Regions from separate parts of the Ferdinandcohnia sp. SAFN-114 genome, predicted to be linked through region 3. Evidence: riboswitches for the same ligand, from Rfam matches in the RefSeq annotation. Region 3 holds a riboswitch; each other region holds the start of a gene.
The links. A riboswitch is a leader RNA that binds a small molecule or an ion and turns the genes downstream of it on or off. The one in region 3 is predicted to bind lysine.
Positions count from the first base shown of each region.

Region 1: it holds a riboswitch for lysine, as region 3 does, so the genes downstream of both, ACR65M_RS09170 (transporter substrate-binding domain-containing protein) here and ACR65M_RS00690 (aspartate kinase) in region 3, are expected to answer to the same signal.
Region 2: it holds a riboswitch for lysine, as region 3 does, so the genes downstream of both, ACR65M_RS19635 (Na+/H+ antiporter NhaC family protein) here and ACR65M_RS00690 (aspartate kinase) in region 3, are expected to answer to the same signal.

Region 1 is NZ_JBPFDQ010000022.1:7,887-11,174, reverse strand. It holds gene ACR65M_RS09175 (NupC/NupG family nucleoside CNT transporter) at 1-892, opposite strand, end outside; lysine riboswitch at 1,136-1,317, shown strand; gene ACR65M_RS09170 (transporter substrate-binding domain-containing protein) at 1,417-2,253, shown strand; gene ACR65M_RS09165 (amino acid ABC transporter permease) at 2,319-3,065, shown strand; gene ACR65M_RS09160 (amino acid ABC transporter ATP-binding protein) at 3,084-3,288, shown strand, end outside.
Region 2 is NZ_JBPFDQ010000071.1:16,772-20,059, forward strand. It holds gene ACR65M_RS19620 (bifunctional metallophosphatase/5'-nucleotidase) at 1-33, shown strand, start outside; gene ACR65M_RS19625 (DUF1805 domain-containing protein) at 157-459, shown strand; gene yunB (sporulation protein YunB) at 583-1,341, shown strand; lysine riboswitch at 1,436-1,618, shown strand; gene ACR65M_RS19635 (Na+/H+ antiporter NhaC family protein) at 1,746-3,288, shown strand, end outside.
Region 3 is NZ_JBPFDQ010000001.1:148,292-151,579, reverse strand. It holds gene uvrC (excinuclease ABC subunit UvrC) at 1-1,437, shown strand, start outside; lysine riboswitch at 1,505-1,683, shown strand; gene ACR65M_RS00690 (aspartate kinase) at 1,769-3,013, shown strand.

The DNA of each region.
Region 1 (3,288 bases), on a different contig from region 3:
CTGATAAAGGAATCCCCATAATAAGAGCAATTGGAGAAAAAAGGTAACCTAATAGCGTTTGGAATGAAATGGTGAATACTAGTTCAAATACATGATTGATTGCTGCCATTAAAGCAATAAAACCAATTAACATGGCACCGACAATAACTGCAACCTTGAATCCATCAAGGATATATTCTCCAATCATTTCAAAGAATGATTGTTTTTTTTGATCGCGGATTTCGATCATATCCTCATCTGGATTTACTTCGTACGGATTAACGATAGAAGCGATAATAAACCCGCCAAATAAATTTAACATTACAGCTGTGACAACATATTCTGGCTTTAGCATTGTCATATAAGCGCCGACAATGGACATTGAAACTGTTGACATCGCGGAAGCACATAGGGTATACAACCGTTGTTTGGATAGCATACCTAATTGCTTTTTTAGTGTGATGAAAACTTCCGATTGCCCGACCATCAATGAAGCAACTGCATTATATGATTCAAGTCTACCCATCCCGTTTACTTTACTTAATAACCATCCAATCCCATTCATAATGAATGGTAAAATTTTCAGATACTGGAGAATTCCGATTAATACTGAAATAAATACGATTGGAAGCAATACAGTTAAAAAGAATGGAGCCTCTCCATCGTTCGCCATTCCGCCAAACACAAAGGAAATCCCTTCGCCTGCATATTCAAGCAGTTTATTAAAAAAAGCAGAAATCCCCTGGATGATAATGAAACCAAATCTAGTATTTAATAGTAATATTGATAAAATAATTTGGATGACAATCATGATGAGAATCGGTTTATATTTTACCTCTTTTCGGTTGGAACTTGCCAACCAAGCCAAAAACAAAACAACAAAAATACCTAAAACTGAAAGAGCATATTGCATATGTAACCTCCTGGTGTATTTTTAACATTATGTACATACTCTCGGTATAGTAACCTCTTTTATATGTGATTACAATGTATATTTTGTCCATTTCTTATAACAAGAACACGATATAGATGGCTTATTTTTTTATATATCCCATGTTAAAACAGTAGTTACTGGATTTTCTAATAATTAGTAGTTGACTGATTAGTAGTTACTATTGTAGTATAAAAACACAATTAAATAAGGCCTCACTTTTACTAGTGAGGTAGAGGCGCGATATTTAACAGTCTTTAGTGGAGTTTGAGGAAACAGTGATGCTAGGGAGAAGGAAATGTCGCCGAAGTTTGTAATACCCTCAATATTACATGCTGGGTCTGCAGTTAATAGCTGCAGGACTGTCTCAATAAACCCCCAGTTTATTGAGTTGTGCTATCTCAATTGAGATAAAAGAGAGGACCTTAGGGCAAATTTACTGCGACCTGAGTATATCTCAGGTCGTTTTTTTGTCGAAATTTATAAGAATACGGAGGAGAAACAGCATGAGAAGCAAATTAACAATATTTTTCGTTTTAATCATTTCTACCATTCTATTATTAGCAGGGTGTGGAACAAGTAATAGTTCGGATTCTGGTTCATCAGAAGATAATACATTTAAGGTAGGTCTTGAAGCTGGATATGCACCGTTTAACTGGACTCAAAATGATGATTCCAATGGTGCAGTAAAAATAGACGGTTCTGCAGAGTATGCAGGCGGATATGATGTGGAAATTGCAAAAAAAGTAGCTGAAGGTTTAGGTAAAGAATTAGTGATTGTAAAAACAGAGTGGGATGGTCTTGTACCAGCTTTAACATCAGGCAAAATTGATGCAATCATAGCTGGTATGTCACCAACAGCAGAACGAAAAGAAACAATCGATTTTTCGGATAATTACTATACTTCAAATTTAGTTATGGTTGTGAAAAAAGGCAGCACTTATGAAGGTGCTACTTCTATCCAAGATTTTAAAGGAGCAAAAATTACTGCTCAATTAAATACATTCCACTATACAGTAATCGACCAAATTGAAGGTGTCGAAAAGAAAACGGCGATGGACAACTTCCCAGCAATGAGAGTAGCACTTGAATCAGGAATGATTGATGGTTACGTGTCAGAACGTCCAGAGGGTATTAGTGCTTCATCTGCTAATGAAAATTTTGTAATGGTGGAATTTGAAGATGGATTTGAAACTTCAGAAGATGATACAGCAATTGCTGTCGGACTTCAAAAGGGCAGCGAATTAACAGAAAAAATCAATGAGATTTTATCAGGTATCTCAGAAGAAGAACGTACAAGCATTATGGATTCGGCTATTCAAAATCAACCAGCAGCAGAATAATAAATACAGGGAACCGACTGTATATCAACATACAGTCGGTTATATAGGGCTAAGGAGGAGAAGAAATGAGTTTTGAGTGGGTCATTAAAATAATTATCGAAAACTGGCCAATGTTCCTTCGTGGTGCGGGTTTAACACTCTTGATCGCTCTTATCGGGACGGTCTTTGGGGCAATGATTGGATTGCTAGCAGGAGTTATCCGTACAATTCCAATGCCCGAACGTGGTGTGAACAAAATATTTTTAAAAGTCATTAATGCCATCCTCTCCATCTATATTGAATTCTTCCGTGGAACACCGATGATTGTACAAGCAATGGTTATCTATTATGGTTCTGCGTTAGCATTTGGGATAGATATGAATGTTTTTGTTGCAGCGATCATTGTTGTCTCAATCAATACAGGGGCATATATGGCTGAGTATGTTCGTGGTGGGATTGTTTCGATTGATAAAGGACAGTTTGAAGCAGCACATGCAATTGGAATGAATCATTTCCAAACGATGTGGAACGTTGTCTTACCACAGGTTATACGTAATATTCTACCTGCAACAGGTAATCAATTTGTGATTAATATTAAAGATACCTCCGTTCTGAACGTGATTTCAGTGACAGAATTATATTTCGTGACAAAATCGATATCAGGCAATAACTTTAGATATTTTGAATCGTTTTTCGTAGCATGTATGATTTATTTTGTGATGACCTTCATTGTTACAAGAATTCTATTATACTTTGAAAGAAAATTAGATGGCTCTGATAATTATACGATGATTGGGAACGATCGACCGATACAAGTTAATCAACAACAATAGGAAGAAGGAGGAGAGAACATGGAAAAGGTTATTGATATTCAACATTTAAGCAAATCCTTTGGCACTCATGAAGTATTAAGGGATATTGATTTCTCGGTGAATAAAGGAGAAGTTGTCTCCATCATCGGTTCCTCCGGATCCGGTAAATCAACTCTTCTTCGTTGTATTAATCTATTAGAAAGACCTAGCGGTGGGCAAATTATCTATCAAGGTGAAAATATTT
Region 2 (3,288 bases), on a different contig from region 3:
GATCTTTTAGCTGAAAAATTAAAAAACAATTAGCAAAACGTACTAAAGATACTTAGTCAAAAGGATTAGAGAAAGATAGGTCTATGACTAGTACTATTTCAAACACAAATCACTTTCCCGTTACATAAATTAGTTAGGGAAAGGAGTGTGCTAGGAATGGTCTCAATGACACCAATCGTAATTGATAATCATCAATTTACAGCCATTACCGTTAACCTGCCTAAGACAAATTTTATGGCAGTCACGAATGAAAATGGCTATATTATGTGCGGAGCTCTCGATGTTGCATTATTAAACGAAAAACTTAAAGAACGAGGCATTATTGCTGGTAGGGCAGTTGGTGTTCGTACAATCGAGCAATTACTGGAAGCCCCTCTTGAATCAATTACAATTGAAGCCGAAAACCGAGGCATTACAGTAGGCATGAAAGGCAGAGACGCCCTACTAAAAATGATCTAAAATTAACCTGAGAAGGTATACCATATAAAAGAACGTGGCATCACTTGAACATTGTCGAACAAAATAGTTATCGTACATCCCTCCTTACTTGCATACACATAGCTTGTAAGGGGGGATTTTCGTTTGGGAAAGTATAGAGCTCGTCTACAACCAAGAAGGAAAGGGCCCTTGCCTTTCCGTTACGTCTTCTTATTAACATTCGTATTTTTTATTCTCTCAACTGTTATCGGTTTATTCATTATTAACAAAGCGATAGAGCCCGCACTCATGGCATATGCTGAAAATGAAACGAAGAAGGTTGCTGCCACAGTTATTAAAAACGCTATTAACCAACAATTAAACGAGGAAGAATTGGTCCAAGAGGATTTAAGTATTGTGCAAACAGATGAAAATGGGAAAGTGATTAGTTACAATACTCAGGTCGTCAATAAAATGGCGACAAAGACACTCGGAAATATTGAGCGGTACTTAAAGTATGTAAATGAAGGTGAAATTAATAAACTTGAATATCCTGATTTAGAAATTGAAACGGATGATGCCAGTGGACAAACGGGCTTTGTTTTTAAAGTACCCCTTGGGGAAGCAACCAATAATGCCCTCTTAGGAAACTTAGGTCCACAAATACCAATTCGTTTTCATATGATTGGATTTGGAGAAACTACGCCACAAGGAAGAATTGATGAGTGGGGGATTAATAATGGGTGGTTTCAATATAATGTTCTTGCGACAGTGACGATGCAGGTTATTTTACCTTTCTCAACAGGAGAGGTTGAAATTGAAACAATTATCCCTGTAATCAATCAAAACATTTTACATGATGTTCCAGACTTCTATAATAATGGTGGGGATTCATCTCCTTCGATAGAGATACCGACAAATTAGTAAAAAATACTATACTAGAATAGTTGAATCTAAGTGAAAAATCAGATATACTAGCGATGGAATTAATAAAAATGAATACACCACCTTATCGGATCGATGAGGTAGAGGTGCAGAAAATAAGAGTAAACTATGTGAGGATGACAACGTAGATCATAGTTGAAAGGATTTTTTGCCGAAGCAAAAATAAACACGTCAATGTTATTTTTGTTGGGGTTGCCTTGAAAAAGGGTAACACTGTCATTATAGAAATGATCTATAATGGAGGGCTACTGATCGTGATGGAGGATAACATAACATTACAGAGAGTAATGATAGTTATTTTCTATCATACTCTCTTTTTGTCTTCTAAAGAGTATCTTCTTTCACCACGCCCTCCAAAATAACACTTGGAGGAATCACATATCATGTCTGGAACAATATATTCAATTATCCCACCGATCATTGCGCTTCTCATGGTTGTTTTAACAAGAAGGGTTTTACTATCACTTGGAGTCGGCATTGTTTCGGCTGCATTCATATTACATGGAAATGTACTAACGAATGAAGGAGTCGGAGCTTGGCTACAAGACGTTTTACTCACTATCTGGAATAGCATTAAAGGAGTCTTCGTTTCAGAAGGCGAACTTAATACATGGAATGTATATATCATATTGTTTTTATTCTTATTAGGAGTTATTACTGCCTTTATCTCCATCTCTGGCGGTAGCCGTGCTTTTGGTGAATGGGCGCAAACAAAAGTAAGAACGAGAACGGGTGCACAGCTTTTAGCAGCTGTTTTAGGTGTTATTATTTTTATTGATGATTATTTTAATGCCTTGGCTGTTGGACAAGTAAGTAGACCAATTACAGACCGAAATAAAGTTTCACGTGCAAAGCTAGCCTATATTATTGATTCAACATCCGCACCAATTTGTGTTGTCTCACCAATTTCTAGCTGGGGTGCTTATATTATTGCAATCTTGGCACCTATCTTAGTAACACATGGTGTATCGGAGTTTTCTCCGTTATCTGCATTTATTCGAATGATTCCGTTAAACCTTTATGTACTCGTTTCGATTTTAATGGTAATAGCTGTAGCCATTTTTAATATTAATTTTGGTAGTATGAAAACCCATGAAAATCGTGCATTAACAACAGGGGAAGTAACAGACCCTGAAAAACCGGTATTAGGGGAATTAAAACAGGAATTACCTCAAAGTGAGAAAGGTACTGTTGGTGATTTGGTTTGGCCGATTATTGCATTAGTCGTCGGTACGGTTGGTTCCTTATTATGGACAGGCTATAGAGCTTCTGAAGGTAATATAACCATTTTTACAATTTTTGAAAATACGGATGTAACAGGATCTCTATTATCTGGTGGAATCCTAGGTATTCTTGTAACACTTATTTTATTCTTTGTTCAGGTTTATGCAAAAAAAGCTTTAAACATTGGACTTCTTCCTAAGGGAATTGTTGAAGGGATAAAATCAATGCTCCCAGCTGTATACATTTTACTATTTGCTTGGGTAATTGTTGACTTGATTGGACAAATTGAAACAGGTAAATATCTAGCGAGCCTCGTAGAAAGGTCTAATTTAAATATTGCATTTTTACCGGTCATATTATTTGTTGTAGCCGGCTTTATGGCATTTGCGACAGGGACGTCTTGGGGAACTTTTGGAATGATGCTTCCGATTGCAGGAGACATTGTAGCGGCATCAGATATTAATTTACTACTTCCTGCCTTAGCTGCTGTCCTAGCGGGTTCCGTGTTTGGTGATCATTGTTCACCAATATCAGATACAACTATTCTGTCCTCCACTGGAGCTGGAAGCCATCATATTGATCATGTAATGACACAGTTACCATATGCCATCACTTCCGCCGTTATCGCTATAATCGGATATATAGTACTAGGTCTTACAGGCAATACCTTATTAGGAGTGCTTACTACTTTACTGTTATTTG
Region 3 (3,288 bases):
TTGATTACTCGAAAAGTAAAAAAGGATAAGGGAAAATATTTTGGACCATATCCTAATGTACAAGCAGCAACTGAAACAAAAAAACTATTAGACCGGATATATCCTTTAAGAAAATGTTCAACATTACCAGATAAGGTTTGTTTATATTATCATATCGGTCAATGTCTAGCCCCTTGTGTCAATGATGTTACCGATGAAACCAATAAAAAAATGGTAGACGATATTATCCGCTTTTTAAATGGTGGATATAAAGAAATCAAAGGCGAGTTGACTGAAAAAATGTTAAAGGCCTCTGAAGAACTCGATTTTGAGAGAGCAAAAGAATACCGTGACCAAATCTCAAATATTGAAACGACAATGGAAAAGCAAAAGATGACAATGACAGACTTTATTGATCGTGATGTATTTGGTTATTCCTATGATAAGGGGTGGATGTGTGTTCAAGTCTTTTTTATCCGTCAAGGAAAATTAATAGAGCGGGATGTTTCTTTATTTCCTTTTTATAACGAGCCTGAACAAGACTTCTTAACCTACCTTGGTCAATTTTATTTAAAAGATAATCATTTTAAACCAAAGGAAGTGTTGCTTCCTAGTTCGATAGACCGTCACATTGTTGAGCAATTATTAGAAGTAGCTGTTCAACAGCCTAGTAGAGGGAAGAAAAAACAATTAATTGACCTAGCTACTAAAAATGCAAAAATTGCGCTAAAGGAAAAATTCGCTTTAATTGAACGAGATGAAGAACGTACAATTAAGGCTGTTGAAAATTTAGGACAGAAGTTAGGGATTTATACACCTCATCGAATCGAAGCATTTGATAATTCAAATATTCAAGGAACAGATCCTGTTTCTGCCATGATTGTGTTTACTGATGGAAAACCTGACAAAAAAGAATATCGAAAGTACAAAATTAAGTCAGTTCAAGGTCCGGATGATTATGAATCGATGAGGGAGGTTGTTCGGAGGAGATATAGCCGTGCATTAAAAGAGAACCTTCCATTGCCAGATTTAATCATTATTGACGGAGGTAAAGGTCATCTTGCTGCAGTAAGGGATATTCTTGAAAATGAATTAGGTTTAGAAATTCCACTAGCAGGACTTGCAAAGGATGATAAACACAGAACGTCCGAGCTCTTAATTGGAGACCCACCTGAGATTGTAGAACTACCTAGAAATAGTCAGGAATTTTATCTTCTACAACGAATTCAAGATGAGGTTCACCGTTTTGCGATTACCTTCCATCGTCAAATCCGTGGAAAAAACGCATTTCAATCTGTGCTCGACGATATTCCTGGAGTTGGGGAAAAACGTAAAAAAGCACTATTAAAGCACTTTGGTTCTATCAAGAAGTTGAGAGAAGCAAGTGTTGAGGATATCCTAAAAGCTAATATTCCTAGACCAACAGCTGAAGCAATTTACGAAAAATTAAAAGAATAGTCGTTGCTATTATAAAAATAGTCTGATATAATGCTTAATAATATAATATTACACTTCAATACGTTGAAGTGAAGATAGAGGTGCGATCTTTATCAGTATGCAATTGGAGGGGTATGAGCCCTAATGATCATTGCAAAAAGGAAAGTTCGCCGAAGTGTAAAAAGGCTCATACTTTTTTATGCTGGTCTTATGTTTAAGAGACATAGGATTGTCAAGATGGATGAATCTTGGAGGGCTATCTCACGAAGTGACACGTAGTACGTTTACGTATATCACAGCAATGAGAATCTCTCATTGCTGTTTTTTATTATTCTAAGAGAGGGTTGAGGGCATGGGGATCATCGTTCAAAAGTTTGGAGGCACCTCTGTTGGGTCACCAGATAGAATTAAAAATGTTGCAAGTCGAGTTATTCAAGAGGTGCAAGCGGGAAATCAAGTTGTTGTTGTTGTTTCGGCAATGGGGAAGACAACCGATCAGCTAGTAAGCTTAGCTAATGAAATTACAAGCGCGCCAAGTAAGCGCGAGATGGATATGTTGTTAAGTACAGGTGAACAAGTAACAATTGCATTATTATCTATGGCTTTACAAGAAAAAGGGTATGAATCCGTTTCGTATACAGGCTGGCAGGCTGGTATTGAAACAGAGGCAATACATAGCAATGCCCGAATTGAAAACATTGAGGTATCAAGAGTATATAAAAGCTTAAAAGAAGGAAAAATCGTTGTCGTTGCTGGATTCCAAGGAGTCAGCAGTTCAGGAGACATTACTACTCTTGGTCGTGGAGGTTCCGATACAACTGCTGTCGCACTTGCAGCGGCGTTAAAGGCGGATAAATGTGACATCTACACAGATGTAACAGGTGTATACACAACTGATCCTCGCGTAGTTCCAACTGCACGAAAACTTCATTCCATTTCTTATGATGAAATGCTGGAGCTTGCAAATCTTGGTGCTGGAGTACTTCACCCACGTGCAGTGGAATTTGCGAAAAACTTCGAATTGCCGCTTGAAGTTCGTTCAAGCTTAGAGCTAGAAAATGGAACCATTATTGAGGAGGAAGTTTCAATGGAAAAGAATCTTGTTGTTAGGGGAATTGCTTTTGAAGACCAAATTACAAGGGTAACAGTATCAGGTTTACCAAATGAATTGCACACACTATCAACTATATTTGGCACACTAGCAAAAAATGGTTTAAATGTAGATATCATTATTCAAAATATGACAGATCATAATCATACAAATATTTCATTCTCCGTAAAAACACCTGATTTACGTGACACACTTGCTGTTTTAGAAAATAACAAGGATTTATTGAAATATGAAAGTATCGAACATGAGGATAGATTAGCAAAGGTTTCAATTGTAGGTTCTGGAATGGTTTCAAACCCAGGTGTAGCCGCTGATATGTTCCAAGTGCTTGCAAATGAAAATATTGAAGTAAAAATGGTAAGTACATCTGAAATTAAAGTATCTACAGTTCTTGAACAAGGCAATATGGTTCGAGCAGTTGAAGCTTTGCATGATTCATTTAATTTAGCTGCTGTTGAAGAAGAAAGAGCGAAAGTCAAACTATAATTTTAGTTAAATGGGTGGTTCAAAGGAATTTGGACACCCTTTTTTTTAAATAGAAGGCTCTTTTCTAAAAAAGATTATTGCTTTCTGATAATAAAGGCAAAACTAGTTGATTAGAGCGTAAGGTGGGGACTCCTTGAAAATGTATTCACAATTTCTTCGTGCGTGGGTTATTTCAAAGAAGCAAATTCAATGTCCAGCGGGAAAAGCGTGAGACTTGAGACCCCGCAGGAGCGGTAGCGACGTGTCCGGTTTCAGCGGCTAGAAACTGAGAAATT